Regions from separate parts of the Rothia koreensis genome, predicted to be linked through region 4. Evidence: riboswitches for the same ligand, from Rfam matches in the RefSeq annotation. Region 4 holds a riboswitch; each other region holds the start of a gene.
The links. A riboswitch is a leader RNA that binds a small molecule or an ion and turns the genes downstream of it on or off. The one in region 4 is predicted to bind S-adenosylmethionine.
Positions count from the first base shown of each region.

Region 1: linked by a shared signal. The riboswitch ahead of ACTSLZ_RS00175 (LLM class flavin-dependent oxidoreductase) and the one ahead of ACTSLZ_RS03485 (cobalamin-independent methionine synthase II family protein) in region 4 are both predicted to bind S-adenosylmethionine.
Region 2: linked by a shared signal. The riboswitch ahead of ACTSLZ_RS01780 (PLP-dependent transferase) and the one ahead of ACTSLZ_RS03485 (cobalamin-independent methionine synthase II family protein) in region 4 are both predicted to bind S-adenosylmethionine.
Region 3: linked by a shared signal. The riboswitch ahead of metE (5-methyltetrahydropteroyltriglutamate--homocysteine S-methyltransferase) and the one ahead of ACTSLZ_RS03485 (cobalamin-independent methionine synthase II family protein) in region 4 are both predicted to bind S-adenosylmethionine.

Region 1 is NZ_CP197643.1:40,305-47,821, forward strand. It holds gene ACTSLZ_RS00165 (MDR family MFS transporter) at 1-374, opposite strand, end outside; gene ACTSLZ_RS00170 (helix-turn-helix domain-containing protein) at 467-1,117, opposite strand; gene ACTSLZ_RS00175 (LLM class flavin-dependent oxidoreductase) at 1,975-3,411, opposite strand; SAM riboswitch class IV at 3,528-3,650, opposite strand; gene ACTSLZ_RS00180 (enoyl-CoA hydratase/isomerase family protein) at 3,795-4,565, opposite strand; gene paaE (1,2-phenylacetyl-CoA epoxidase subunit PaaE) at 4,612-5,814, opposite strand; gene paaD (1,2-phenylacetyl-CoA epoxidase subunit PaaD) at 5,816-6,397, opposite strand; gene paaC (1,2-phenylacetyl-CoA epoxidase subunit PaaC) at 6,403-7,239, opposite strand; gene paaB (1,2-phenylacetyl-CoA epoxidase subunit PaaB) at 7,236-7,517, opposite strand, start outside.
Region 2 is NZ_CP197643.1:396,167-403,683, forward strand. It holds gene ACTSLZ_RS01760 (TetR/AcrR family transcriptional regulator) at 1-41, opposite strand, end outside; gene ACTSLZ_RS01765 (MFS transporter) at 126-1,649, shown strand; gene ACTSLZ_RS01770 (glutaminase) at 1,787-3,034, shown strand; partial or broken gene ACTSLZ_RS01775 (cystathionine gamma-synthase) at 3,059-4,310, opposite strand; gene ACTSLZ_RS01780 (PLP-dependent transferase) at 4,307-5,707, opposite strand; SAM riboswitch class IV at 5,749-5,866, opposite strand; gene ACTSLZ_RS01785 (dipeptide ABC transporter ATP-binding protein) at 5,964-7,517, opposite strand, start outside.
Region 3 is NZ_CP197643.1:915,372-922,888, reverse strand. It holds gene ACTSLZ_RS03965 (NAD-dependent succinate-semialdehyde dehydrogenase) at 1-24, shown strand, start outside; gene ACTSLZ_RS03960 (hypothetical protein) at 313-1,341, opposite strand; gene ACTSLZ_RS03955 (TetR/AcrR family transcriptional regulator) at 1,408-2,022, shown strand; gene metE (5-methyltetrahydropteroyltriglutamate--homocysteine S-methyltransferase) at 2,073-5,423, opposite strand; SAM riboswitch class I at 5,543-5,647, opposite strand; gene ACTSLZ_RS03945 (hypothetical protein) at 6,048-6,638, shown strand; gene ACTSLZ_RS03940 (phosphate transport regulator) at 7,468-7,517, shown strand, end outside.
Region 4 is NZ_CP197643.1:805,215-812,731, forward strand. It holds gene ACTSLZ_RS03465 (magnesium and cobalt transport protein CorA) at 1-413, shown strand, start outside; gene ACTSLZ_RS03470 (acetyl-CoA C-acetyltransferase) at 501-1,688, shown strand; gene purU (formyltetrahydrofolate deformylase) at 1,791-2,663, shown strand; gene ACTSLZ_RS03480 (PTS sugar transporter subunit IIA) at 3,391-3,873, opposite strand; gene ACTSLZ_RS03485 (cobalamin-independent methionine synthase II family protein) at 4,101-5,294, opposite strand; SAM riboswitch class I at 5,301-5,391, opposite strand; gene ACTSLZ_RS03490 (ISL3 family transposase) at 5,606-6,916, opposite strand; gene ACTSLZ_RS03495 (amino acid permease) at 7,119-7,517, shown strand, end outside.

The DNA of each region.
Region 1 (7,517 bases), 760 kb from region 4:
CCACCGCCGAGCCCCTGGAGGCCACGGGCGATGATGAGGGTCGTCATGTCCTGGGCGACGGCGCCCGTCACGGACCCCGCAGCGAAGGCGATGATCGCAAAGATCAACAAGGGCTTGCGACCCCAGAGGTCGCCCAGCTTGCCGTAGGCCGGCATCATGATGGTCGAAACCATGATGAACGCGGTGATGACCCAGCTCATGTGCTCGACGCCGTTCAGCTCACCGACGATGGTCGGCAGCGACGGCGAGAGAACCGTCTGGTTCAGCGAGGACATCAACATGATGATCATCAGGCCGATGAACAGCAGAAGGACATTGGTGTTGGGGGTGGGGCGACCGAATCCGCCCTTCTGGGCCGAGTGAGCAGATGAAATCTCCCCGGTTGCGGGCGAGGCCGGATCGGTCTGCGCCGCTCCGGTGCCGCTCTTGCCACCCCCGACGGCGTGACGCGGTGTGTAGGTGGTGCTCAACGAGGCTCCTTGATCATGGTGGAGAACAGTGTGACGGTGCGATTGATGGATGCGGCAAACTCATCCCGGGAGGCTCGGGCGCCGTAGTCGACGTATCGGAGAACAGCGGTGGCCATCAGGACGATCGCACGAATGCGCTCTTCCTGCTCGGGTTCCGGCTCGCTGTTCTCGTCTTCACGAAGCACGAAACGGCCGGATTCCTGGTACACGGCCCAGTCCATGGCGAGCAGGAAGTCCTTGAGCTCCTGCTCGCACCGAAGCATGTGGATCTTCATGCGTTGCCGCATATGGTCCCGGTCTTCGGTGAGCTCGTTCATGATCCCCTTGATGTCGCTCGCGAACGAGTCGTACAGGACGCTGGCGAGGAGCCGGGCCGCCTGCGCGAGCAGTCCGCCCGACTCGTCCTCCTGGACCTGAGCCAACATGTCTTCGGTCATCTGAGGGGGACGCAGCCCCATGACGGCGTCTTCCTTGGTCGCGAAGTAGTTGAAGAACGTTCGCGGCGAGACACCGGCTTTCTCCGCGATGAGTTCCGCGGTGGTCTGCCTGATTCCGCGTTCCGACGCGAGTTCACGCGCGGCCGCGTGGATCGAGTCCCACGTCCGCGCCCGACGTCGTTCGCGAAGGGATGGTTCTGTGGTTTGCACCCATGCATCTTATGCAGTTCTGCAAAAGATGCACAACTGCACTTTTTGTGGCTTTGGTCTCTAAGGATAGCCTAACTATGTAAATGGGCGCGGTGGGCGATCTTTCGCGCAAGCGGCCGGGGATCGGAGGGGGTTCAGAGGCGAGGGGTGCGGGCCGCGGGGGGGGTCGGAGCGGGGGCGCGTGCCGCGGGCCGGGGGTGCCGCGGGCCGGAGGGGGGCGGGGGCTGAGGTGGCAGTTTCGTGCAGGCCGACGCGCGAGGTGGCAGTTTTGTGCAGCTCGCCCTCGACCGAGGTGGCAGTTTCGTGCAGTCAGGGGCCGAGATGGCAATTTTGTGCCGAAGCACGCACGTGACGGGGCTTATCGCCGTCGTCGTCCCGGACCGAGGTGGCAGTTCTGTGCGGTCGGGCGCTCGAGGTGGCAGTTACGTGCAGGCCGGCGCGCGAGGTGGCAGTTTCGTGCGAGTCGCCCCGCCGAGGTGGCAATTTCGAGCGAACGAGCGCTCGACGTGGCAGTTACGTGCAGGCCGGCGCGCGAGGTGGCAGTTTTGGGACTAAAACCGGCCCAAAACGTCCCAAAATTGCCACCTCGCCGGAAAAACAGCACGAGATTGCCACCTCGCGAAGAGAACGGCACCAAACTGCCACTTCGTGGAATCAGCCGCACAAAACCGCCGCCTCGCCGCCTCGCCACCTCGCGGCGGACAACGGAAGCTGCCGGCCACACCCGCCCAAGACGCGGCGCCACACCCGACCGAGTTATGATGCCGCCCCCGACGAGTCAAGACGAAGCGCCGCACCCGACCGCGTCGCGGCACCACACCCGACCGAGCCAAGACACGGCGCCACTTCCCGAACGATCAGGCCACGGCGTCCTCCTCGACCGGGCGCGCCGGGGTGTCCTCGGTCGATGGCTTGCCGACATACGACCCCTTGTACGCCGCGGCCGGGTGGTGCTCGTCGATCGCAACCTGACCTTCGCCGTAGAGGTTCTCGCGGAAGGTGGATCCCTCGTAGCTCGTCCGGTAGCGGCCGCGCTTCTGGAGCTCGGGGACCACGAACTCGACGAAGTCCTCGAAGGACCCGGGCGAGACGTGGTAGGCGAGATTGATTCCGTCCAGGCCGCCTTCATCGATCCAGCGTTCGAGCTCGTCGGCAACCTTTTCGGGACCACCGATGATGACGTCGCCCATCCCGCCGATCGCGCAGTGCTTCGCAATGTCCTCGCGCGTCCACTCCTTGTCCTTGGACTGGAGGGTGAACGGGGTCAGGAAGGACTGAATGGAATCGGTCTCGATGTAGTTGAGCACTTCGTCCTCGCCGAACTGGGACAGGTCGACACCGGACCAGCCGCCGATGATCGCCTGGGAGGTCTCGGGAGACACGTACTGGAGGTACTCTTCGTACTTGGCCTGGGCCTTTTCGTCGGTCTCGTCGACGATCACGGACAGCATCGCGAAGATCTTGACGTCGTCGCGCTGACGACCGGCCTTCTCGGCCTCGTCACGGATCTTGTCGGTCATGAACCGGGTCAGATCCGGGCGCAGCCCGCCCACGAACACGGCCTCGGCGTGCTTGCCAGCGAAAGCCTGACCGCGCGAGGAGGCTCCCGCCTGGAAGATGACGGGGGTTCGCTGCGGGGACGGCTCGGTGAGTCCCGCTCCGGGGACCGTGAAGTATTTGCCCTCGTGCTGGATCGGGTGGACCTTGGACGGGTCGGCGTAGACGCCGGTTTCGCGGTCCTTGACCACGGCGTCGTCCTCCCACGATCCTTCCCAGAGCTTGTAGCAGACGTCGAGGAACTCGTCGGCGATCTCATAGCGCTTGTCATGCTCGATCTGGCGCGGCAGGCCCTGGTTCTCCGCGGCCGACGGAAGGTAGGACGTGACCACGTTGAAGCCGACGCGCCCCTTGGTCAGGTGGTCGAGCGTCGCGTACTTCCTGGCCAGCGTGTACGGCTGCTCGTAGGTCACGGCACTGGTCACGCCGAAGCCGAGGTTCTCGGTCACCGCGGCCATCGCCGAGATCTGCATGAACGGGTCATTGACCGGAACCTGCGCCCCACCACGGATCGAGGGTGCCGCCGAGTTGCGGTACACGTCGTAGATCCCGACGACGTCGGCCAAGAAGATCCCGTCGAAAAGACCCTTCTCGAGCGTCTTGGCCAAGTCGGTCCAGTACTCGAGGGTGTTGTACTCGGTGGCCCGCGAACGAGGGTGGCGCCACAGATCAAAGCTCTGGTGGCCCACGCACGTCATGTCGAAGGCGTTGATGGCGATGCGCTTCTTGTCCGACATCGGGATTCCTTTCGGTGCCTGGAGGGACTCCATGGTTCTCCGCGTGCCCGAGCCCTGCGCCGACTTCCCGTCTCCCGAGAATCGACGCAACCATTCACGCGGTGGCGCCGGTTCTCGCGCCGTACTTGCATGTCCGCCGGTCGTCGCGCCGACGGTGCCAGATCATCATCTGGGGCACCCCGCTACGGGAGAGGGTTGCCGCCCAACCAGCCAGAGCTTGCGCGTTGGGACTCTTGATCTTTCCTTCCATGAGCGTATGTAACACCTCGGATTCCAGACCATCCTGTGTGCTTGTGTTACTCGGTTTGCACTGTGTTACGGGGCCGCGCGGCACGGCACCGGCTACGTCGGGACAATGCTCCGAACAGACAGTGCCCGAGTCTCTACTCTCCCGTGAAGCGCGGCTTTCGCTTCTCCTGGAACGCCGAGAACCCCTCCGCGTAGTCCGCGGTCGAGCACAGTCGTGCCTGCTCGGCGGATTCGGCCGCCATGGAATCCCAGAGGCCTGCTCGCTCGTCACGCAGCTGACCTACCAGAGCCTTCGAGACCAGGTACGCCTGTGTCGCCCCCTGGGACACCTTCCGGACCCGTTGCATCGTGAAGTCCACCAATTCTTCCGCGGGCACGGAGCGGGAGAAGAGCCCGGCGGTGACCGCCTCGGCCCCGCTCATCATCTCCCCGGTGTAGATCAGGTCGAGGGTCCGGTGCGCCCCGAGCCTCTCGTAGAACAGAGCATGGCCTCCGGAGTCGAGCGTCGCCCCGAGGTTGGCGAACGGCGACCCGATCTTGGCGTCCTCGGCGACGTAGACGACGTCGCTCGCGATCGCCAGACCGAGCCCGACGCCGAGGCACGCGCCGTGCACCGCGGCAAAGGTCGGGGCTGAGAACGCGGCGATCTGGCGAAAGAGGGCCGTGGCCCGATGCCCCAGGTAGCCCTCGACGTCGTCGTGTGCCGGATCCACCGACGAGATGTCCCTGCCCGCGCAGAACCCGCGGCCCTCGCCGCGCAGCACGAGCGCCCGGACCTCGGCGTTCTCTGCCTCCCGATAGGCCTCGGACAGTTCTGCGAGATCCTCGACGTCCAGGGCGTTGAGCTTGCTCGGAGCATTGAGCACGATCTCCGCGATGTCATCGGAAATGGTCAGGTCGATCATGGTCGAGGTCCTTTCAACTGGCCCGAAGCGGCGCACCGCGCACGAGCTATGCGTCATAGTCGACGTCCAGGGCGTCGGAGGTCGGTCGGGTCTGGCACGTCAGGACGTAGCCGGCCTCGATCTCATCCTTCTCCAGGGCGAAGTTTTCTTCCATCGTGAAGTCGCCGCAGAGGACTTTGGCCCTGCAGGTTCCGCACACGCCGCCGGCACACGCGAAGGGCACGTCGGGACGGACACGAAGCGCGGCGTTGAGCACGGTTTCGTTGGCCGACTTGGGTGTTTCGACCTTTCCGGTATTGCCGTCCAGGTTGAAGGTGATCCTGATGTTCTCGCCCTCGGGATCCGCGACCACTTCTCGCCCCTGCTGCCCGGCCGGTTTCTCCGGCTTGCCGGTCGTGAACAGTTCGAAACGGATCCTCTCCTCCGGGACCCCTCGGGCCGCGAGCGCGTCACGGCAGAGCTGCACGAGCTCGAACGGTCCGCACAGGAACCATTCCTGGGTTGCATCGACCGGGATCACCTTGTCCAGGAGTTCGTCCAGCTTGTCGGGGTCGATGCGGCCGGACATGAGGGGCGAGACACGCTGTTCACGGGACAGGACGTGGTGCAGGGCGATCCGTGACGGGTACTTGTCCTTGAGGTCGCCCAGTTCCTCCGCGAACATCACGTCCATCGAGGATTTGTTCGCGTAGACGAGATCGACGCTCGCGGTGGGAGAAGCCTTCATCAGGGACCGGGCGATCGCCATGATGGGCGTGATCCCCGATCCGGCGGCGATGGCCACCACGTGGGCGTTCTTGTCCTCGCGGACCTCGTGCCGGGCCAGTTCGTCCGGGTGGTTCATCGAGGTGACCCGGGTTCTGGAGGTAAAGGCGCCCTGCGGGTTCATGACCTCGAGTTCGTCCCCGACGGCCAGCTCCTCGTTGGCCCACGTGGAGAACAACCCGCCCATGTCCTTCTTGATCGCGACTCGGATCTCTCCGGGGCGCGGCTCTGCGCAGATGGAGTACGAGCGGCGCACTTCCTGGCCGTCGATCTCGGCGCGGAGGGCCACGTACTGTCCGGGGAGGTAGTCGTAGTCCTCGACCAAGTCGTCGGAGACGCCGAAAGAGACTTCGACGGATTCGTTGGTCAGCTTGCGCAGACCGGTGACGGGGAGCTTGTTGAACGTGGCGCGACGTCGCCCGCTCCCCTCGGGCGCGGAGGCTTCGTTCTCGACGTCGGAACGGTGGGTGCTGGTCTGGGTCATGTCAGTGAACCTTGAAGTAGTCGAAGGGCTCGAGGCACTCGTTGCAAACCCAGAGGGCCTTGCACGAGGTGGAACCGAATCGGGTCATCTCGCGCGTTCGGAGGGAACCGCAATGCGGGCATTTGACGGACAGCGTCAGCCTGACCGGGCCGCTGTTGTGTCCAGGAGCGCTCTCACCGGTCGGCGGCGCGATCCCGTATTCGGCCAACTTGGCTTTTCCTGCCTCGCTCATCCAGTCGGTGGTCCACGCGGGTCGCAGAACCTTCTCCACGCGGACGTCTCGGTACCCGGCTGTGGAGACGGTCGCGACCAGGTCGTCGGCCATGGTGTCCATCGCGGGGCACCCCGAATAGGTGGGGGTGATGACGACGACGGCCTGGTCGCCGTCGACGTAGGCGTCCCGAAGAACTCCCAGGTCGGCGAGGGTCAGGACGGGTATCTCCGGGTCGCAGACCGTCGCGGCACGGTCCCACAGGGCGGCGTCGGCGGCATCGTGCGGCCGACGTGATGGGCCCAGGGGCAACTCGCGGGCCAGACCGGCCGAGTCCTTGTCCGGTGCTGTGTGGATGCTCGTGGCTGCCATCGCGATCACCACGTCGCTCCGGGGTGTTGCCTGGCCAGGGACTGCATTTCGGCCAGAATGTACCCGCGGTGCTCCGAGTAGGAACCGTCACGCACTTCGCTGGTGAGCCTGGCCTGGGCCACCTCGGGCACCTCGAGTTCGGCCTCCGCGAGGACCGACCGGATGCCGCGCATCGCCGCTTCCTCAAGGCTCGACGGCCGCACCGCGACGCCGTCCAGACGGTCGATCAGCTCGTCGTCGGTGAACAGTTCCTCGACGTAGGGCCACATGTATTCGAGCCCCGCGGCGATGCGTCGCCGGGATTCCTCGGTGCCGAGCCCCAACCGGAGGATCCACTGCGAAGCGTGGTCCACGTGGTACTCGACTTCCTTGACCGCCTTGTCAGCGATGGCCGCGAGCGTCGGATCGGAGGATTCGGCCAGTGCCTTGTACAGCTCGTACTGATACATCGAGAAGATCAGTTGCCGGGCGATGGTCTGGCCGAAGTCGCCGTTCTCCTGCTCGACGAGCCGGCAGGAACGGAACTCCTCCTCGGGCCGGAAGTAGGCGAGGTCGTCCTCGCTCTTGTTCCAGGCGGTCCCCGCGTAGGTGAGCAGGAACCGGGCGTGCCCGATGAGGTCCAGTGCGATGTTGGACAGCGCAATGTCCTCCTCCAGCTCGGGGGCCCGCGCGATCCACCACCCGAGACGCTGGGAGAGGATCAGGGCGTCGTCGCCGAGCCGCATCGCGTACTGAGCGACGTCCTCGGAGGCCGTGGCCCCGGATTCAGCGATGGATTCGGAGCTGATGGACTCACCCGCGCTGATCTTGGTGGCCGATTCTTGGGATGCGAAGGTACTCACAGGTGCTTCACCCCTTCGGACTTGGTGTAATACGTCGCGTGGCGGTAGGCCTTGCCCTGGGCGGATTCGAAGTAGCCGCCCTTGGAATCGGGGTCGGACGCCGTGATCGCGTCGGCCTCCACGACCCACACGCTGGTTCCCTCGTTGCGCCGCGTGTAGAGATCGCGCGCGTTGCGGACCGCCATGGTCGCGTCGGGGGCGTGCAACGACCCGGCGTGCACGTGGGAGAGGCCGCGCGAGGATCGGACGAAGACCTCCCAGAGAGGCCAGGCCGTCTG
Region 2 (7,517 bases), 410 kb from region 4:
ATCGACTCGTAGGCGTCCAGGACACGGCTTTTCGCACTCATGACCTCGACCATACTTCCTTGGCACTAAACCGTCCAGACGGTACAGTAATGCGGAAACAATCGTCCCGACAGGAGAGGAGAGCCATGCCTATCGCCCCGAAACGACGCACCGAGCGTCCGGCACTGCATGACCGTCGCTGGCTGGCTCTCGCCGCCTTGATGTCACCGGTTCTTCTGGTTTCGGTCGACAACACGGTCCTCTCCTTCGCGCTGCCGCCGATCTCGGCGGCCCTGAACCCGACCGGTACGCAGTTGCTGTGGATCGTCGACATCTATTCCCTCGTGTTGGCCGGGCTGCTGGTTCCGATGGGCAGTTTCGGGGACCGCATTGGGCGCCGTCGGCTGCTCATGATCGGAGCCACGGGGTTCACCGTCATCTCCGTGGCGGCTGCCTTCGCCCCCAGCGCGGCGTGGTTGATTACCGCCCGCGCCGCGATGGGCCTCTTCGGTTCCGTGCTCATGCCGGCCACGTTGTCCCTGATCAGGAACATCTTCATCGACCCGAATGAACGGCGGAAGGCCATCGCGATCTGGGCCTCGGGATTCTCCGGAGGAGCCGCACTCGGCCCCATCGTGGGCGGCTTCCTTCTCGAACATTTTTATTGGGGATCGATCTTCCTGATGGCCGTGCCCATGCTTGTTCCGTTCCTGATCTTCGCGCGCCTGCTGATCCCCGAGTCACGCGATCCCCACCCCAGCCCAATCGACATCACCAGCATCGTCCTGGTCATGGCGACCATGACTCCCCTCGTCTACGGCATCAAGTCCTTCGCGAGCCACGGGCTCGGGACCGCCGTGATCATCTGTTTCGCGGTGACCGTGCTGGCCGGAGTCTGGTTCGTCCGCCGTCAGCTTCGCCGACCGGACCCCATGCTGGACGTCCGGCTGTTCACCAACTCCGTGTTCTCCGGGGCCGTCGGATCGAACCTTCTGAGCGTGTTCTCGCTCGTGGGGTTCCTGTACTTCGTGTCCCAGCACCTTCAGCTCATCAGCGGGATGACGCCGATGGAGGCCGGCGTCGCCCTGATTCCTGGACTGGGAGCCACGATTGTGGCGGGACTGGCCGTTGTCCCCGTGGTCCGGAGGTTCAAACCCGCCCACGTGGTGGCAACCGGTCTCTTTCTGAACGCGATCGGTTTCGGCGTCATGTTCTTCGCCGGCCCTGCCGGGTCGGACGCGGGCCTGATCCTGGCTTTCGTGATTCTCGGCATCGGCATCGGGTCCGCGGAGACCATCTCGAATGACCTCATCCTGGACGCCGTCCCCGCCCACAAGGCCGGTTCGGCCTCCGCGATCTCGGAAACAGCTTACGAGACCGGCGCGGTTCTCGGGACCGCGGTGCTGGGGTCGATCCTCAACGCCACATACCGAGCAAACGTCTCGATCCCGGACGAGGTTCCCGAGGCGTCCCGCGATGCCGCCCGAGAAACGCTGGGCGGTGCGACCGACGTCGCCGCGCACCTCGGCGGGCCCGCCGGCGAGTCCCTCCTGCACTCGGCCCGGGCCGCATTCGACTCCGGGGTGGGGATCACGTCCGGAATCGGCGTCGTCCTGATGCTCGGCGCGGTACTCATGGCCCTGCGGACTCTCCGCGACGCCAAGTCGTAGCGCCCCTGGCGTTCACGCCGGTATCAGCTCCAAAGGCCGTCTGTGCGCACGCCGTCATACCCCTTGCCCGCGGGATGAAATAGGCTCGACTCAGGCAACCATCCCCCGTTGAACCACGCCGATGCGGAAAGGAACCATTGGAGTCACCCGTAAGGAAGTACCTGCACCAGCTCTTCAATGACACGACCGCCATGGATGGAGGCGATCTCGCCGATTACATTCCCGAGCTCGCCAAGGCGGACCCGGAGGTTTTCTCGATCGCCCTGACCACCATCGATGGTCGCACCTATTCCGTGGGCGACGACGAGCGCGAGTTCACGATCCAATCGATTTCGAAGCCATTCGCCTACGCCTCGGCCCTCACCGACAGGGGCCTGGAGGCGATCAGCGCGAAAGTCGGCGTCGAGCCCACGGGTGAGGCTTTCAACGAGCTCTCCCTCGAGAAAGGGACGAACCGGCCGAAGAACCCCATGATCAACGCGGGGGCCATCACCATCCACAGCATGCTGGCGGAGCCCGATTCCTCCCTGGAGGACCGGGCCAACCACACCGTGGAATTCTTCTCTCGCCTCGCGGGCCGGAAACTCGAAATGGACGAATCCGTGTTCCGCTCGGAGCTCGAGACGGCGGACCGGAATTTCGCTCTGGCCCACATGCTGAGGAACCTCGGCGTCTTCGAGGAGCACGCGCACCAGGTCGTCGCCGGGTACGTCGCCCAGTGCGCCATCAAGGTCAACGTCCGCGATCTCGCCGTCATGGGCGCGACCCTGGCCAACCGCGGCATGCACCCCTTCACGGGTGAACGCGTGGCGAGCCGGGACGTGGCCCGCCAAGTGCTCGCGGTCATGGTCTCGGCGGGGATGTACGACGCCTCGGGGACCTGGTTCTCCGACGTCGGAATCCCCGCGAAGTCCGGGGTCTCGGGCGGAATCCTCGGGGTCCTGCCCGGTCAGGTCGGTATCGGCGTGTTCTCCCCCCGCCTGGACCCGAAGGGCAACAGCGTCCGGGGAGTCAACGTGTTCAACAAGCTCTCGCAGGACATGGGCCTCCACCTGCTCAACGCCGGTATTTTCGGGTCCAACACCATCCGCTCGGTCAGCGAGGGCGACGACGAGACCGTGATGCGGCTCCAGGGAGTCATCCAGTTCTCCGGGGCCGAGGCGATCCTGCACCGCATGGCATCCCTCGAATGCGACCCCGGAACCATGGTCTTCGACCTCACCAAGGTGACCCGTTTGGACGCCATGGCCCGCCGCATGTTCCTCGAGGGCCTCCGACGGCTCACCGCCGACGGCCACCGTGTGGAACTCATCGACCCGGACGAGGTCCTTCCCGATCCGGATCTGGGCGGCAGCACGTACCCGATCCGGCGCGAGACCCCTTAGGGGCCGTTGGCCGGGATCCCGGGGTCAGCGCACTCCGGCCAGGGCTCGATCGAGGTCGGCCTGCAGATCCTCGACGTCCTCGATGCCCACCGACAGGCGGACGACGTCGCTCGGCGGGGCCTCGGGGGTTCCCTTGGTCGACCCGTGGGTCATGGTCGCGGGGTGGGATATCAGCGACTCGACTCCCCCGAGACTCACGGAGAGCCCGAACACCTCGGTGGACTCCGCAAACGCCCTCGCCGCTGCTTCGCCGCCCCGGACACGCAGGGACACGACCCCGCCGAATCCGGACATCTGCCTCGCAGCGACGTCGTGCCCCGGGTGTTCCGGAAGACCCGGGTACCAGACCCGTTCGACGTCGTTTCGGTCCGCGAGCCATTCGGCAATGGTTTGGGCGTTTTCGCAGTGCTGCCGGATACGGACTCCGAGGGTCTTGAGGCTGCGCGAGGTCAGGAACGCATCCTGCGGACCCGCGACGGCACCGCCGGCGAATTGTTGGAATTGCAACACCTCGGCCAGGGGCTGGTCCTCCCACACCGCGTCACCGACGACCAGCGCACCGCCCAACACATCCGAATGCCCACCGATGTACTTGGTGGTCGAGTGGACCACGACGTCGGCACCCCACGTCAAAGGATTCTGGAGCGCAGGCGAGGCGAACGTATTGTCGACGACCAGCAGCGCCCCGGCGGCATGAGCGGCCTCAGCCCATTCGCGGAGGTCCACGATGCTCAGCAAGGGGTTGGTCGGCGTCTCGACCCAGAGGACGGTCGTCGACGGATCAGCGAGCAGGCGGTCGCGCTCGTCGGTCCTGGTTGGGGGCACGAACGCGGTCTCGACCCCCCCACCTGGAATACAACTGGCTGAGGAGCCGATGTGTCCCGCCATAGGTCTCCGCCGCCGCCACCACGGTGTTCCCGGGTCGGAGCACCGAACGCAGCAGGGCGTCCTCCGCGGCGATCCCGGATGCGAAGGCAAAGGCGTGGGTCCCGTTCTCGACCTGCGCGAGTTGCGTTTCCAGGGCGGTGCGCGTCGGGTTTCCGCCACGCGAGTACTCGTATCCGCTCTTGAGCGTCTCGACCCCGTCCTGCGTGAACGTCGAGGTCTGGTAGATGGGCGGGATCACGGCCCCCGTCAAGGGGTCCGGCTCCTGTCCTGCGTGGACGGCGGCCGTCCTGAATCCGGGCCGGACCACGGACGGCTGCGTCCTCGCGGAGGTCCCGTCCTGCGCAGGCCGGCGTGACCCGAGGTCGTTGATTTCTTGCGTCGCGGTCATGCTCGAACGGTCTCCTTCTCGCGTGCGGTGGGTGCCTGGTTCGGGCTGGCTCCGGTGACCCTGTCGAGCGACGTCGCGAGGTCCTGCCACAGGTCCTCGACGTCTTCGCGTCCGAGGGCCAGCCGAACGGTCTGCTCGGTGATCTCTCCCGCCTCCCTGAGTTCGGGGGTGAGTCGACAATGGGTCGTCCACGCCGGGTGGGTGGCCATCGATCGTCCGTCGCCGAGGTTGGCGGCGAGCTTGAACAGTTCCAACGAGTCGAAGAATCGCTCGACGTCGTCCGTGGTCCCGTCGATCTCGAAGGAGAGGACCGCCCCGGTACCGCGTGGGAAGTCGCGGTCGGCGATCGCGGCGTCGCTCGAGCCGGGAAGGCTCGGGTGCCGCACGCTCCGCACGCGCGGATGGGAAGCCAAACGCCGGGCGATCCCTTCCGCAACCCGGCAGTGACGGTCCACCCGGACGTCCAGGGTCTCGATCCCGTCCAGTGCCTGCTGAGCATTCCACGGTGCCAGGCTCGGGCCGAGATCGTTGAGCAGCTGCGCCCTGACGAGGTGAAGGAAGGCCCCGTGCTCGCCGTGCCCCGCAACCAGCGACTGATTGCCGAACCGGCGGCGCGGCGCGGTGAACTGGGGCCATCGGGCCGCATCACTGCTCGGCGAGAACCGTCCGGTGTCCACAACGATTCCGGCCAGCGCGCTGCCGTTGCCGGTCAGGTACTTCGTGACCGAGTGAACGACGACGTCGGCCCCGAGCTTTCCCGGTTGCAGGAGGTGCGGCGTCGCGAGGGTGTTGTCCACCACGAGCGCGGATCCGGCGGCGTGTGCGATGGCCGCGATGTCGGGAATGTCCGGGAGATCGGCGTGCGGGTTCCCGACGGATTCCACGAGGAATGCCCGGGTCCGTTCCGTCACGGCCCGTTCCCACTCGTTCGGTCGATGAGGGTCGACCCAGGTGACCGCGATGCCCGCCTCTGCGAGCGTGTCGTTGAGGAGGTCGGCAGTACCGCCGTAGATGCGGTTCGAGGCAACCACGTGTCCCGCGGGAATCTCGGGGTGCGGCTCGCCGTCCTGGCTCTGCCCCGAACGCCCGGCCAGGGCAAGGAGGGTCAGGGTCAGCGCGGCCTGTCCGGAGGACGTCGCGACGGCGCCGACACCGCCCTCGAGCTCGGCCAGCCGACGCTCCAGGAGTCCCACGGTGGGGCTTCCGGTCCTCGAGTACGTGAATCCGGGTTCCCGCTGACCGAAGCACTCCCTGGCATCGCGAAGAGTATCGAATTCGTAGGAGGCGGTCAGGTACAGCGGCGGTCGAACCGGGCGGGCCGACGGCGGGTCGGTCGTGCCACCGTGGATCTGCACCGTGCCGAGCCCGGGTCCCTGCGGGTATTCCTCTGCTGACATCGTAATCCCCTTCGAAGGCGGGGCGCCGAGTCCTTCTCGTGACGCCGTGCTTGCCGGGGAGCGGTGTGCTCCCGGCCGGATCTTCATCTGGGGCACCCCATCACAGCGGAAAGGGTTGCCGACCGGTCAGCCAGAGCTTCACGACCGGTGCTCGTGATCCTGATAGCGAACTTACAACCTGGTCAGCGGCCTCGAAAGGACATGACCTCCGATTCCGCCGCCACGTCACACACGGTTCACCCGAAGCCCGACGACGTCATATGACGTTCGCCCGGGCGCTTTCGTGACGGGTTCCGGGAACCGCCTCGATGAGTGTCCGAGTCAGCTGCTCCCGCGGGGTATCGAAGACTTCCCCCGCCGGTCCGGACTCGATCACGCGTCCCTCGGCCATGACCAGGACGTCGTCGGAGATCTGGCGGATGACGGCCAGGTCGTGACTGATGAACACGTATGACAACCCCAGCCGCTCCTGGAGGTCCGCGAGGAGATCAAGGATCTGGGCCTGGACCGAGACGTCGAGCGCGGAGACCGGTTCGTCCAGCACGATGAGCTCGGGATCGACCGCGAGCGCCCGGGCAATGGAGACGCGTTGCCTCTGGCCCCCGGAGAGCTCCGCGGGTCGGCGACCGGCCAGGTCACGAGGGAGGGCCACGAGGTCCAGGAGCTCGTTGACGCGTTCGGCCCGCTCCGCGCGGGTTCCGATGCGGAAGCCGCGCAATGGTTCCCCGATCGATGCGGCGACGGTGTACTTCGGGTCGAGGGGACCGGTCGGGTCCTGATGGACGAAGCGCGCCCGGGTTGCCAGTTCTCTCCCCTGCCGCCGGTTGTGTCCCAGGGGCTTCCCGAAGACTTCCAATTCCCCCTGGTCGTAGGATTCCAGGCCAAGGAGAATGCGTGCCGTCGTCGATTTTCCGGACCCTGACTCGCCCACGATCCCCAGCGTCCGGCCTGGGGCCAACTCGAAGTCGACGTCGGTCACCGCCTGGACCCGGTGCGGTCCCGTCCCGAAAGCCTTGCTCAGGCCCTTGGCGCGAACCACGGGCGTGGTTCCTTCCGGAACGATGCCGGTCTTCCGGTGCGGAACCGCGTGCACCACCGGCGAGGCCGACATCAGTCTCCGGGTGTACTCGTGCTGGGGGTCGGCGAAGACGCGTTCGGCGCGCCCTTCTTCCACCACACGCCCTTTCTCCATGACCAGGATGCTGTCCGCGCGGTCGCGGGCAACACCGAGATCGTGCGTGATCAGCAGAAGGCCCGCTCCTGCACGGGCGACCCGGTCTTCCAGGAGGTCCAGGATGCTCTTCTGGGCCGAGACGTCGAGCGCGGAGGTCGGTTCGTCCGCGATCACGAGGCGGGGTTCGCGCGCGAGAGCCAGCGCGATGAGGACCCGTTGTCGCTGGCCCCCGGAGAGTTCGTGCGGGTACCGCGACCCGTGGAGTTCTGGGTCGAGGCCGACGTCGGCGAGCGCCGTCGCGATCCGGGCTGCGGCCTGGCGGCGCGCGGTTCCCGCGGCCCGCAGCGTCTCGGACAGCTGGGAGGCAATCGTGCGCACCGGGTTGAGACCCGTCCCGGTGTCCTGGGGGACGTATCCCAGCAGGTCGCCGCGGACGTTTTTCCACACCTTGTCGGAGGCGCCGCGCATGTCCTGCCCCATCAGCCGTTGTTCGGCCGTTCGTGCGTGCGCGGAACCCGGGAGCAACCCGGCGGCCACGGCGGCGGTGGTCGATTTGCCCGATCCGGATTCCCCGACGACGGCCAGGGTCTGCCCGACCGGGACGGTCAGCGATACGCCTTCGACGGCGGGGGACGC
Region 3 (7,517 bases), 110 kb from region 4:
CGTGTGAACAACCAGCAGCTCTAGTCTGCATTCTCGGATCGGAGGTGCCACGGTTCGACGGGTCCGTCCAACAGGCCCGCTCACCACGGTCCGCCTCCGACGGAAAGCGAGGGGTCGGGCACCGATACCGGGGAGTTCCCGGTCGGCGCCCGACCCCTCGTTGCGTGCGGTGATGTGGAACCGTCACCGGTGCATCAGTCGGCGGCCACCTCGGAGCCACCGCGACGATGCCGCGGCGCAGGGTGGTTCTCGGCGTCGCCCGCGGACTCGCCACCGAGCTGACGCCCATCGGCGTCATGACTCTCCTCGGGCTCATCGTTGATGCGGTTGTGGCGGAAGTGCCCGAAGGCGGTCAGTGCCACCCCGACCGCGACCCACACGACGAGGGTCCACCACTGCTGGGCCATCGGGGCGTCGGGGAAGTAGCTCAGGGACCTCAGCAGCGTGTTGGACGCGCCGGGCACCATGTACTGTCCGATCCTCCCCCAGGGCTCGACCATGAATTGCCACGGGACCTGCGCCCCGGACAGCGGATTGCCCAGGAGCATGGTCACGACGGCGCCGATACCGATTCCGGGTGCCCCGAGAATCGCCGTACACCCCAGAATGAAGGTGGCCGGCGGCCGCGCCGTAGACCACGGCCGCGATCAGCCGCCGCCACACTCCCTTGACCAAGAACGTGATCATTACGCCGCCCAGCATGCCGCCGAGCACCAGCGGGAAGGCCGCCACGGCCAGACCGGACCCGTTGGAGTCGTCGTCCGAAAGAGGTACGACCTCGGTCTCGGCCACCTTGGTGTCGGCGGCCTTCTCCTGCAACACCAGTGCCTTCTGCGCCTGCTCGGGTTTCAGCTGACCGCCCGAGGCGGCCTTCATCTGCTCGACCTGGCCGGTGATCTGGCCCTTGATCTGCTGCGTGAACTGGTCGGCGATGCCGCTCATGACCTGTGTGGCGGCCGAATTCGACGCCGGTGCGGTCAGGACCTCCGGGGTCCCAGGCTGCTCGGCCAAGATCACGGCGCCGTAGGTTTCGCGGTGCTTGATCTGGTCGACGGCGTCATCGCGGCTGTCGGCGGACACGAAGTCGAAGGTGTCCCCCGACTTCTCGTTGATCTTGTCCTCGAACTGGTCCACGGCCTTCTTCGGGCCAGCGACGCTGACCGGCATGTTGTGCGCCTCAGAGGTCTTGGTCGGCCAGGTGAAGGCCAGGACGAAGACCGTCACGATCAGCGCGGCGAGCACCGAAACCCCGAATACCTTGCCGAGGTGGCTTCCCACATGCTCATTCGCGGTGGTGGTTGCCGATTCGGCGTCCGCGCGCCGGGAATCCTGAACGCTCATAGCGGCTCCTAAACAGAATAATCCTTCTAGTTGCGTTCAGAATAACAGAACGGATATTCTATTTCCATGCCCAGGTTGTCAGAATCCTCGAAGATCGAGCGGCGTGAGCGAATCATCGCCGCGGCGCGCCGTTGCTTCCTGGAGAAGGGGTTCTCCAACACCTCCATGGCAGACATCGTCGCCGAGTCCGGGATGTCTCCCGGATCGATCTATTCCCACTTCGATGGCAAAGCCTCCATCATGCGCGGCACGGCGGAGCACATTTTCGGTGCGACCCTCAAGGATCTGACCGATATGGAGACCGCCACGGGAAGCTCGCTGGCCCCCTCGGATGTCGCTCGGTTGCTGATCGAGACCTTGTTCTCGATCGATTTCGGTCCGCTGCTCATCCAGTTCGTCGCGGAATCCACCGTGAATCCTGAGGTCCACGAGGTCGCCCAGGAAAACATCAACCTCGCCCGCACCCGCCTTGCCGAGGTGCTCAGGCCCTGGTCGGAAATGCAGGTCAGTCAGGGGGCCGACCCGGACGACGTCGTCGGCGACCCCTCCCGGCTGGCCAATGTCCTCATGCTCCTGTTCCACGGCCTTCTGATTCGCACGGCCGTGGACACCGACGCGGATCGGGACCAGCTCGTCGAGGACGCGCTGACATTGATCCCGCAGGTCCGTTTCGGACGGTAAGGCCCGGACGGTCCGCATCGATGCGGACCGTCCGGGCCCAGGGACAACCGTCAGACCGCCACGGCCGCACGCAGTCGACGCGCAGACTCGACGAGTCGGGCCAGGGCCGCGGTGGTCTCCTCGTATCCGCGAGTCTTGAGACCGCAGTCCGGATTCGCCCAGAGACGGTCCCGAGGTATCGCTCGGGACGCCGCGGCGAGCAGGTCCTCGATTTCACCGACCGTGGGCACGCGAGGCGAGTGAATGTCCCACACCCCGGGACCGATGCCTCGCTCGAATCCGATGTCCGCAAGCGGGTCCAGCAGCTCCATCCGCGAGCGCGCCGCCTCGACGCTCGTGACGTCGGCGTCCAACGCGTCGATGGCGGACAGCACCTCACCGAATTCCGAGTAGCACAGATGCGTGTGGATCTGGGTTTCGGGCCGAACCCCGGACGTCGCGATCCGGAAGGACCGGACCGACCACTCGAGGTAGTCCGGCCTGTCTCGTTCCCGCAGCGGGAGCAGCTCGCGCAGGGCGGGTTCATCCACCTGCACGACGCCGATTCCGGCACTCTCGAGATCCTCGACCTCGTCCCGCAGGGCGAGGGCGACCTGCTGGGCCGTGTCCGCGAGCGGTTGGTCCTCACGGACGAACGACCAGGCCAGAATCGTGACCGGGCCGGTCAGCATGCCCTTGACCGGCTTGGTGGTCAGCGACTGGGCGTAACTGATCCAGGGGACCGTGATGGCCTCTCCCCTGACACCGGGTCCTTCACGGCTGACGTCGCCCCACAGGATCGACGGCCGGGTGCACCTGGACCCGTAGGACTGGACCCAGCCGTACCGGGTCACGTCGAATCCGTCGAGGTTCTCCGCGAAGTACTGGACCATGTCGTTGCGTTCGGGCTCGCCGTGGACCAGAACGTCCAGCCCGAGATCCTCCTGGAGGGAGATGACCGACCGGATCTCCTGCTGGAGTCTTTCGACGTATTCCGCCTCGCCCAGACGGCCTGCCCTGTGGTCTGCGCGGGCCGACCTGATGTCTGCGGTCTGCGGGAATGACCCGATCGTCGTCGTCGGAACATCGGGCAGGTTCGCCGCGATGCCATCGGTGGCCTGCTTCCGTTTGCGCTCTTCCGCGGTCTCCCGATGACCGTCGGCCTCGGTCAGGCCCGAAACCCTCTCGCGCACATCGGCGTCGCGGGTGCCCCGGGCCTCGGCGCGGTGCCGAATCGCCTCATCGGATGCTTCGAGGTGATCGGCGATCGCCTCGGACCCTTCGGCCAGCCCCTTGGCCAGAACCACGGTCTCGCCGACCTTCTGGTCTGCGAAGGCGAGCCACCGCAGCGGCTGGTCGTCGAGCCGATCCTCGCGGGCGGCATCGTGCGGGACGTGGATGAGCGACGTCGACGTGCTCACCGACACCCTCGCCCCCGCCTCGTGCAACTCCTCGAGCAGCGCGAACGTCGTGCGCAAGTCGGTGCGCCAGATGTTCTGTCCGTTGACGACGCCGGCCACCAGAACGGGTGAATCCTCGCCGGTGAACAGCGCCAGCTGGTCCGCGCTGGGTTCGCGCAGCCCTCCCCCGTCCGGGCCGGAGACCAGATCCACGTGGACGGCGTCGACTCCCGCGTCCACCAGCGGCTCCAGGAGGTCCTCTGCGTCTCCGTAAGGCGTCGCGACGAGGATCGACGGGCCGTTGGGTGTTCGCGCGGCCGTCAGGCGACGATACGCGTCACGGACGCGACCGGCGAGGTCGGGCCGGTGGTGCTCGGTCACGAGTGCGGGCTCCTCGATCTGGATCCACTGCGCTCCTTCTGCGGCCACCTGGTCGATCAGCCCGCGATAGACCTCGACCAGGTCATCGAGCCGGTCCAGGGGGTCGAAGCCTTCGGGGGCGGCATCATCGGCTTTCGACAGCAGGAGGAAGGAGACCGGTCCCAGAACCGCGGGGCGCAGTGGGGTTCCGGAATCTCCGTTGCCGGCACGGAACTGTCCGATGAGTTCCCGCGGATCCGCGGCGAACGGGGTCTGCGGTCCGATCTCGGGAACCAGGTAGTGGTAGTTCGTGTTGAACCACTTGGTCATTTCCAACGGCCCGCGGGCGTCATCGCCGCGGGCCAGGACGAAGGACGCATCCCGGTCCAGACGGCCTTCCTCGTCGGCGAGGTCCGCGAAACGCGTGGGCACGGCGCCCGTCGCCAGGATGGCGTCGAGAACCTGGTCGTAGAGGGCGAAAGAGGCCGGGATCGACGAATCCTGAGTGAGTCCGAGATCCGCGAGCCGACGCACGTCCCGCGCGCGCAGGGAGTCGACGGACGCGGTCAGCTCGTGGGATCCGCTGTCGGAGGCCCAGTAGGATTCGAGGGCCTTCTTGAGCTCCCGGTCGCGTCCGATCCTGGGGTAACCCAAGATGCTTGCTCCGGGGAAGGTGCGGCCCTGGGTGCTCGCCGGGCTCTCGGCGGTGGTGGGGTTCGGGGCGTTGGTTTCGGTCACGGTGATCTCCTCACGTTGTTTTCTTGCGACGGACGGGTGTTTCGACGGCGTTCCTCGGCGCAGACCGAGTCGGTCCACGAGCTCGAGTGCTGCCGGGTGCTCGTTGAAGGTGTAGATGTGCAGTCCTGGGGCCCCGGCGTCGAGGGCCCGACGGGCGAATTCCTCGGCCGAGTCGACTCCCACGGCCAGGCGCTCGGCGAACGATCCGGCCGATTCGAGGCGGGAGGCGAGCTCCCGGTTGGGATCGATGCCCGCCAGGTCGCACACGCGCAGGTACCTGCGCAGGCTGGTCACGGGCAGGATGCCGGGGATGAGCGGCAGGTCGACGTCGTTGGCGCGGGCCCGGTCGACCAGCCCGGCGTAGTCGTCCGGATCGGGGTAGACCTGGGTGATGGCGAAGTCCGCACCGGCTCTCTGCTTCGCGAGCAGGACTTCGGTGTCGTGGTGGATGCTCGAGGACTCCGGGTGCCGAACCGGGTACGCCGCGACCCCGACCGCGAGGCGTCCCGCACACAATTTGGCCGATCCCCGGGCCTCGACGCGGCGGATGAGTTCGACGAGGTGCCGGGCGAAAGGCAACTCGCCCTCGCGAAGCGTGTAGTCATCGGGCCGGTCTCCGCGCAGGGCCAAGAGCCCGCGAACCCCGTGATCGATGATCTCCTGAACCAGGTCCTCGAGTTCGGCGGCGTTCTGCCCGGTCGAGAGGATATGGGCCAGCGGCTTCAGCTCGGTCTCATCCACGAGGTGGCGCAGGAGGTCGATACTCTGGCGCCTCCTGTCCCCGGCCAAGGCTGCCGTCACCGACACGTAGTCGGGGCGCGTGGGCTCGAGTTCGGCGATGGTGGCACCCAGGGCCTCCGCACTCAGGCTGCTGCGCGGCGGATACAGCTCGAAGGACAGTGCTGGTCCGTCTTCAGGTTTCACGCCGGGTCTCCTTTCGGTACGCCCGACGGAGGCGGCGTCAGTCGATACTCGGGGCCCACGACCGAAAGCACGGGATCGGCCGGGGAATGCGCCCGGCGTCGTCGAAGGACAACCGATACACTCCATCGGACCTGGCGGGAGCACCGTGCCTCGGACCCGTTGGGGTCACGAGGGGGTTGCTGCGGCGTCGTCGAGCCAGGTCTCTCGGCCGCTCTGGATAGATACGCAAGTATTCAAACCCGGCCTCCTGAACGGCCGCAAGGATGAGGATTCTTTGACGGCACATGTCGCGTCATTGAGCACAGCGACGGGACGGAGAAATACCGGTGTCATATGAAGACGACCCAGGTTTTTATGACTCCGGAACGTAAGGTTCCGTGTTTTCCTTGCGCGGGTCCGATCTTCCGTGGGTTTTCCGACGACGACGAATCGCCGCACGTCGGCGGACCCGAAACCGATTCGCGACCGAATCGTGACCGTTTATTGATTCATTTCCCGGGGCGGGCGTGAAAATCATGAACAAGCGATTCCGCATGCGCGCGTGCCGGCGCGGATTCATTGTGGGCCGGGACTCCCTCGTGTTTTGATAGGAAGGTCAGTTCAATCACCTTTTGAGAGGAAAGCATGACCGAGAATCACGATTCCCCGGCCGGGAACCAGCCTCCTCAGTACGGGAGCAACCCCAACGGCGGACAGCCCCAGTACCAGGGCGGACAACCCCAGTACCAGGGCGGCGACGCAGGAAACGGTCATGGTCCTCTCCAGAACCAGGGCGGAGACCTGGCGGCACCCAAGGCCGTGCACACCGCCGCCCGGCTCATTTACATTTCGGCGGCCATCAGCGTGATCAGCTTGATCATCTCGCCGTTCGTCTTCATGGCCACCGACGAATACAAGACTCTGGCTGATCAGGGGCAGGCCGCCTACGCCTGGGGCTTCTTCAGCGCCGGGGCCATCTTCTCGCTGATCGTCATCGTGCTCCAGCTCCTCTCCGCCAGGGCGGCCACCCGAGGCAAGAACTGGGGCAGGATCGTCCTGCTCATTCTCGCGATCCTGAGCCTCCTCGGCCTGGGCGGCGCCTTCCAGGATGCCCCGGGAATCATCGGGGCCATCGGGACGATTCTCCTGATCATCGGCACGATCATGTTGTGGGTCGGTCAGAGCGGACGCTGGTTCAAGGAACTCAAGCAACGCCGGAACCCCATGAATCGTTGATCCCCAGGGTCCTTTGACAGCCTCGGCGAACGAGGACCACACTGGATACAAGGCACTGGGCCGCAGGTTGCCCCGGGCTCCATTATTTAGCCGCTACGAGCGGTCTTCCGCCGAGAGGCGCACCCGGTCCAGTGCCCCATACTTCGGGAAGAACCCCCGCTTCGGCGGGGGTTCTTTTCTGTCCGGGTTCCGCTGCTCGTCGTCCGGCCTCGGTGGGCCCTCCTCTGTGGCCGCGCCTGTTGCTTGATAGCTCCTCCTGCGTGGCGGTTGCCCGATTGGGAGGCCTTTGCCTTCGTTAGGTGGCGGTTCAGACCCCACCTAACGAAGGCAAACGCCACCGAATCAGGAAGCCTCCTCCCAACAGACGTCCGAGTGCCACGAATTCCGGCCTCTTTTCGCCGGTAAAGGGCACCGAATCGAGCAACCGCCTCCGCACGATGTAGGCCGGCTCCTCAAAGGCCGTCCAATTGCGCCGGTAACCGCCCCGCTATTGGGGAACCGCCTCCCAGCCCATGAAGCCACCGCGTCGGGCCCGGACCGTTGCCGCCGGAAACCGCCACCGAATCGAGTAACCGCCTCCCAGTTGGGGCGCAGGAGAGCCGTCCGGGACGCAAGGCCATCAAATTCCGAGCCCCAAGCCCGCAGCACCCTCACGCCCAGCTACCCCGCATCACCCTCACGCCCGGCGGCCCCACAGGCCCCGCAGGCCCCGCAGGCCCCGCAGGCCCGCCCGCGGCCCCGTGCGTCATGAAAGCCTCAAGTCGAGCTTGTTAACCAAGTGCGGTTATCTTGGGAATGATCACCCCACCACCATCTTGGAAGGCAGAGCGTGGCACTTCGCTTATTCCCCCAGGAGAACAAGGCCCTCGAGCTGCTCTC
Region 4 (7,517 bases):
ACGAGGTGGTCAAATTCCAGAGGGCCACCAGGCCGCTGAGTTACCTTCTCGACCTGCTGATGCGCGGGGCGGACAAGTACGGGACCCCGCAACAGCTGCACCCGCATTTCCGCGACGTGAAGGACCACGTGCTGCGAGCCATCGAGCACCTGGACAGCCTCCGTTCGGCCCTGCAGAACGCGCTCACGGTCGATTCGACCCTGGTGGGTCAGCGCCAGAACGACGCGATGAAGAGGCTCTCGAGCTGGGCCGCCATCCTCGTGGTCCCCACGATCATTGCGGGCATCTACGGGATGAACTTCGAGGAGATGCCCGAACTGGGATGGGCCCTCGGGTATCCGTTCGCCCTGGGTCTCATGGTGGTCATCAGCGGGATTCTCTACGCCCTCTTCAAGAAGAAGAACTGGATGTAACGGGGGATGACCCGGTGGGGTCCCGAACTCTTCGCTGGCGTACCATGTGGGGGAGAACCGCACCCCTCCGACCGAAGGAGATCTTCGATGCCCGAGCTCAACGACGTCGTCATCGTGGGCGGTGCCCGCACTCCTCAGGGCAAGATCATGGGACAGTTGGCATCTCTGACTGCCGTCGATCTGGGCTCTCACGCGATCGCCGCGGCCCTCGAACGGTCGGGAGTGGCCGCCGAGGCCGTCGAGCAGGTTTTCATGGGGCACGTCGTCCAGGCGGGGTGCGGACAGAACCCGGCCAAGTCCTCCGCCCTCGGCGCGGGAATCTCCCGCAATGTGCCGGCGATGACCCTCAACAAGGTCTGCCTCTCCGGACTCGCGGCGGTCACCGAGGCGGCCCGCCTCATCCGGCTGGGCGAAGCCGACGTGGTCGTCGCCGGAGGGCAGGAGTCCATGTCCACGGCTCCGCATATTGCCCCGGGGCTCCGCGCCGGCACCTCTTACGGTGATCTCCGCCTGGTCGACGCGGTCGCTCGGGACGGGCTCACCGACGCCCAGGACGGGCGGTCCATGGGCGCGATGACGGAAGAGGACAACGTCGCCCGGGGCATCGGCCGTGAGGAACAGGACCAGATAGCGGCGGCTTCGCACCAGCGGGCCGGGGCGGCGACGTCGTCCGGCGTGCTGGCCGAGGAAATCGCGCCGTTGAGCATCCCCCAGCGAAAAGGCGACCCCGTGGTCGTGGACACGGACCAGGGGATTCGCGCGGACTCGACCGCCGAGACGCTCGGGGGATTGCGGCCCGCCTTCGCGCAGGACGGGACGATTACGGCAGGGAACTCCTCACCCTTGTCGGACGGCGCGGCGGCCCTGGTGCTTGCCTCCAAACAGTATGCGGAGGACCACGGGCTCGAATGGCTCGCGGAGGTCGGCGCGGCCGGCCAGACGGCAGGCCCGGACACCGCGTTGCATTCCCAACCGTCGCAGGCGACGAAGGCGGCCCTGGACAAGGAGGGGTGGACGCCCGAGGCCCTCGACCTGTGGGAAATCAACGAGGCCTTTGCGGCGGTATCGCTCCAGTCGGGCCGTGACCTCGGTATCGACCAGGAAAGAATCAACATCCACGGAGGGGCCATCGCTCTGGGCCATCCGATCGGCGCGTCCGGGGCGCGCTTGGCCTTGCACGGGGCCTACGAACTCAACCGCAGGGGCAGCGGCAAGGCGGCCGTGTCCCTGTGCGGCGGTGGCGGCCAGGGCGAGGCCCTGTTGCTGTTCCGCTGAAAACCTGAATCCAGGTGCCCGGGTCAGCACGGCGTGCCGACCCGGGCGCTTGCGCGTCCGCCGCCCTTGAACGTTCCCGACCCGAAGAATGACGGAGAATCCATGACCCCTCGCATCGAACGCTTTGCCGACCAGGGATGCCTCGTCGTCAAGGGCCCTGACCGCCCCGGGATCGTGAGCGCCGTCGCCGGCGCGATCGCTCGGAACGGGGGCAATATTCTGCAGAGCGACCAGTTCACGAGCATCGACGATGAGCCGATCTTCTACCAGCGCACCGTCTTCCACAAGGAGAACTTCACCGCGTCGATCCCCGACATCGAGGCGGACCTGCAGGACACTTTGCTTTCCGTGGGGCTCGACTGGCGGTTGATCGACCGTTCGACGCCGAAACGCATGATCGTCCTTGCTCCGAAGTCCGACCACTGCCTGCTCGACCTGCTGTGGCGCCAGCAACGGGGCGAGTTGCCCGTGGAAATACCGATGGTCATCTCCAACCACCCGGATCTGCGCGAAGAAGTGGAGTACTTCGGTATCCCGTTCCACCACGTTCCCTCGCAGGGCGCGGACAAGTCGGAGGCAGAGGCGCGGATCATGGAGCTGGTCAGGGGAAAGGCCGATTTCATGGTCCTGGCTCGCTACATGCAGATACTTTCCGAAAACTTTTTGCGTCGGATCGACGTGCCGATCATCAATATCCACCACTCGTTCCTTCCGGCCTTCGTGGGGGCCGGGCCGTACCGGATGGCGTGGGAGCGCGGCGTGAAACTCATCGGAGCGACCGCGCACTACGTCACCCCCGAACTTGATGCGGGCCCGATCATCGAGCAGGACGTCACCCGGGTGGACCACACCTTTTCCCCGGCCGACTTGCAAAAACACGGAGCTTACGTCGAGAGGGCGACCCTGTCACGCGCGGTCCAGGCTCACGCGGAGGACAGGGTCTTCTGGCACGGGAACCACGCGATCGTCTTCTGACGGCGTCGTGGGCGTGAGTGTCGTAGCACCGCGTGGTTCCTGTGGGTGGCCGGCGGCTGAAGGGCTCGCCACGATGTGCGTTGCGTGGCTGGTGGCTGAAGGGCCCGCGACGATGTGCGCTGCGTGGCCGGCGGCTGACGGGCCCGGGACGATGTGCGCTGCGTGGCCGTTACCCGATTCGGTGGCGACAACCGCCATTGGGAGGCGGTTGAACCCCCACCCAGCGACGGAAAACGCCAATCTATCGGGTAAGCACCTCCCAACAGAGCCGCGCGGAGGACGCACAAGACCGCGATATTGCGGGTAAACCCCGCTCTATCGGGTAAGCGCCACCTGACAGGGCTGCGGGGAGGGTGCCGGAGACAGCGATGCGGTCGGTAAACCCCGCTCTATCGGGTAAGCACCTCCCGACAGAGCCGCGCGGCGGGCGCACAGGGCCGCGATAGTGCGGGTAAACGCCGCTCTATCGGGTAAGCGCCTCCCAACAGCGCCGCCCAGCGGGCACCCGGGGACGCGACGGCGTCGCGCATCCGTTCGAGGTGGCAATCCGGTGCAGTTTCGCCCCCTGTCCCGGCGCGAGGTGGCAACCGCGTGCAGATTTTGGGGTGAAAAGTGCACGTGGCTGCCACCTAGCGCGGTGGTCGTGCACGAAATTGCCACCTCGACGCCGGCCGACTCCACCAACGCGCCGATTCAGTCCCGCCGTCGACGCAACCTGGCTACCGCCTCAGCCTCGCAGCGTCGCGGCGGCGGCGACGTCGCCGGCGTGGCACCGGCCGCCCTGGACTGCCAAGGAGTCCAGACGGTCGGCAGAGTTGGTGACGACCACGATCGTCGTGGGGTCCTTGCCGGCGTCGCGGACGGCGTCGATGTCCATCGACCCAAGGTGCTGGCCCGCGGCGACGCGGTCGTGTTTGGCGGATTCAAGGTCGAAAGGCTCGCCCTTGAGTTCGACGGTGTCGATGCCCAGGTGAAGCAGGACCTCCAGGCCGTCATCGGTCCTGATGCCGAGGGCGTGTTTGCTGCTGGTGGTCACCGTGACCTCGCCCGATACGGGTGCGACGATCTCGCCCGATGAGGGTTCCTGGATTCCGAAACCCTCGCCCATCATCTTCTGGGCGAAGACCGGGTCGGGGACGTGGTCAATGCGGATGACTTCCCCGGCGAGCGGGGCGAGAAGGTTCGATTCGTTTGTCTGTTCAGCGGCCATGAGATGACTCCTTGGGGGATTCGGAAATCGTCAGGGACGACAGTTTGAAATCCACCCTAGACGCATCCGGTCGTGAGGGCATGCACCTTTTGCCAATTCCCGAGCGCGAGGTGCGCCCGCGGCCTACCCGCGGCTCGCACCCGCGCCTCGCACCCCGACCGCGGCCCACCCGCGGCTCGCACTCGCACCCGCACCCGCACCCCGACCCGGCACCGGCACCCGCAGAGTCAGTACAGGCGCTCGGTGGCGATCCTCGCGCCCTCGGTCAGGGACTTGAGCTTGGCCTCGGCGACCTGGGGATGGAGCCGACCGCCCAGACCACAGTCGGTCCCGGCGATCACGTTCTCCTTGCCCAGGACGGAGGCGTATTGCTCGATCCGCTGGGCCACGAGCTCGGGATGCTCGACCACGTTGGTCGAGTGGGAGACGACGCCGGGGATCACCAGCTTGCCGTCGGGGAGGCTCACTCCCTCCCAGTCCTTCCACTCGTGCGCGTGGCGGACGTTCGCCGCCTCGAAGACGTACGCTCCGGCGTTGATCGTGAAGAGCGAGTCGATGAGGTGTTTGATCTCGATGTCCGTGGTGTGGGGGCCGTGCCACGATCCCCAGCAGAGGTGGAAGCGGACCTGCTCCTCGGGAATGCCGCGCAAGGCATAGTTCGCGGCCTCGATCGCGAGCTGATTGAACCGCAGGTACTCCTCGATCGTGGGCTCGGGCGTCAGCTGGTCCCAGGCTTCCGCGATGGAGGGGTCGTCCAATTGCACGATGAATCCGGCGTCGGTGATGGCCTTGTATTCCTCGTGGAGCACATCTGCCCAGGCATAGATGAACTCTTCGTCGGTCGCGTAGTGGTGATTGCCGATGCGCGACGCCGACCCTGGCGACAGGGACGCGATGAACGCCTCCGACGCCTCATTCTTCTCCACGGCGGTGCGCAGGTTGTTGATGTCCGCTGCGACAGCGTCCTGCCCTTGGTAAGTCAGCGGTCCCGTCGCGATCGGGAATTCACCGTCCGGGTCGTTGCCCAGGTTGATGGATTCGTAGAAATCGGCGAAGCGGTTCCAGTCCCGGCGCACCGCGAAGCTGTTGTACCGACCGTTGCCCGGCGTCTTGAGGATCTCCTGGAAGGACGTGTTGTCCACGGTTTCGAGGCCACCGGTCCTGGCGAAGGAATAGTGCCACCACGCGCCGTAGTCGACGTCGCTCGCCATCGCGTGACCGTACTCGCCGTCGTTGACGACGTCGATGCCCCACTCGACCTGCTTTTCCACGACGTCGCCGACCGACTCGGTCAGGACTGCCTGGAAATCCGGCTCGGAGATCTCACCGCGGGCGCGCCGGGCGTTGGCCCGAATCAGTTCGTCGGTGCGGGGGAGCGAGCCCACGTGGGTCGTGCGGATACGGTCGGCGCTGTTCAGCATGTTGTTCCTCCATCGGTCTTGGCGGTAGCACCTGCTTCGGGAGCGCGGGTTGCTGCGGCGTCGTCGAGCCAAGTCTCTCGGCCGCTCGGGATGGTCTGTGTGCCCGGCCCAGTTTTCTCGGTTCTTCCTCCGGAATCCAGCGGGCTCCGGCCCGTCGCGGCGTGTGACACGGTATTTCTCGACCAGATCCTGTTACACGATTGTGACCATTGGGGGTTATCGTGTCGATGGCGTCTTTTGGACGCACATCACCAATAGAAGTAGCCAGGGCCACACCGGGGTGGTCCGACGACGATTCTCGTAAAAACGGCTCATCGCATTTGAGGGTGTAGGTGGTTCCTGAAGCCGCCGGTGTCGAGCAGCGATCGGGCTATGTAGTTCGTGAGGTTCCGGAATCCGAGGGCGGAGCCGCGGAGGTGTTCCAGGCGCCCGTTGATCGCCTCTGTTGGCCCGTTGGACGTGCCGGGCCGGTCGAAGAACGCGAGGATGTCGGCGGCGCGCTGCTTGAGCGTGCGGCCGAGCTTGCGGACCTCCACGAGCGCGGCGGGGACGCCGCTGGAGACGGAATCGATGACGGCTGTCATCAGCTTCTTCGCCGTCTTCCGATCGGGTTCGCGGTAGGCAGCGATCACGCGCTGGTAGATGCCCCAGGTCGCCTCGACCTCGACGTGCTCGGAGACCGCGAACAGTGCCTCGAGACGGGTCTGCTGCCGGTCAGTGAGCAGCTGCGCGCCGGTGTGGAGGATGCGGCGGGCCTTGTAGAGCGGATCGTTTTTGCGGCCCCGCCGGCCGTGCAGGCACTGCTGGACGCGACGACGGCAGGTGTCGAGGGCGTCGCCGGCGAGGCGGACGACGTGGAACGGGTCCATCACCGCCTGCGCGTCCGGGAGCTCCTCGCTGACGGCGGTCTTGAAGCCGGTGAACCCGTCCATCGCGACGACCTCGACACCATCGCGCCAGTCCTGCGGGCGTGCGGCGAGCCAGGTCTTGAACACGGCTTTCGAGCGACCCTCGATCATGTCCAGCAGACGGGCGGGGCCGGTCTTGTCGCGGTTCGGGGTGAGGTCGATGATGACGGTGACGTACTTGTCGCCGACTCTCGTGTGGCGCCAGACGTGCTCGTCGACGCCGATCACGGCGACGCCGTCGAACCGGGCGGGATCGTCGATCAGCACTCGACGCCCTTCAGCGAGGACCGCGTTGTTCGCCGTGTGCCAACCGACACCGAGTCCGGCGGCGACGCGGGCGACGGTGAGGTGGTCGATCACGAGCGCTTCCAACGCCCACCGCATCCCGCTACGGGACAGCTTGGCTCGCTCGGGCGCCGCTGCCGTGAGGTCCTCACGCCAGGACCGTCCGCATCCCGAGCACTTGTAGCGGCGGACCCGGACCAGCAGCGTCGTCGGGCGATGACCGAACGGCTCGTGGGCGAGACGCCGCGTGTCCGTCCCGCGCGAGAGCGCCTGGCTACCGCATCCCCGGCACCACGGATCCGGCTCGGCGACGCGGCACTCGATCACCGCGCGATCCGGCTCAAAAAGCTGACCGGTGGCCACGAGGCCGAGCTCGTCGAGATGGCAGAACACGGTCAGATCAGGGGTCGCGAAGGTAGCGTGGTGCACGTCGAGGTCTTCCGGCAGATGGTCAGTGTGAGAACTTCCATCATCGGAAGGCCTCGACCCTCATCCGGCGACCGACGCGCTCAGCCACCTACCCCCTCAACTGCGAAGAGCCGTAAAAACTACAGACGCCGCATTTTCCTCTGGCTTGCCCATCGCACAGGCGAACAGTCGGCCGGCGGCGTCGAGACATGCAGAGGAATCCATGACCGACACGAGTCAGCGGCACACCGCAAAATATCCCGAAGAAATGGCGTATGAGCAGGAACAGACCGGGATGAAGCAGGGTCTCGGCCCGCGCCAGCTCCAGATGATCGCCATCGGTGGGGCGATCGGTACCGGGTTGTTCCTGGGAGCAGGTGGCCGCCTGGCTTCCGCCGGCCCCTCCTTGTTTCTCGACTATGCGCTGTGCGGGATCATCGCCTATCTGATCCTCCGACAGCTGGGCGAACTGGTGGTTCACCGTCCGTCCTCCGGGTCGTTCGTCTCCTACACCCGCGAGTTCTACGGCGAGAAAGCTGCGTACGTCTCGGGGTGGATGTACTGGCTCAACTGGGCGACAACGGCCATCGTGGACTCCACGGCCATCGCGATCTACGTGCAC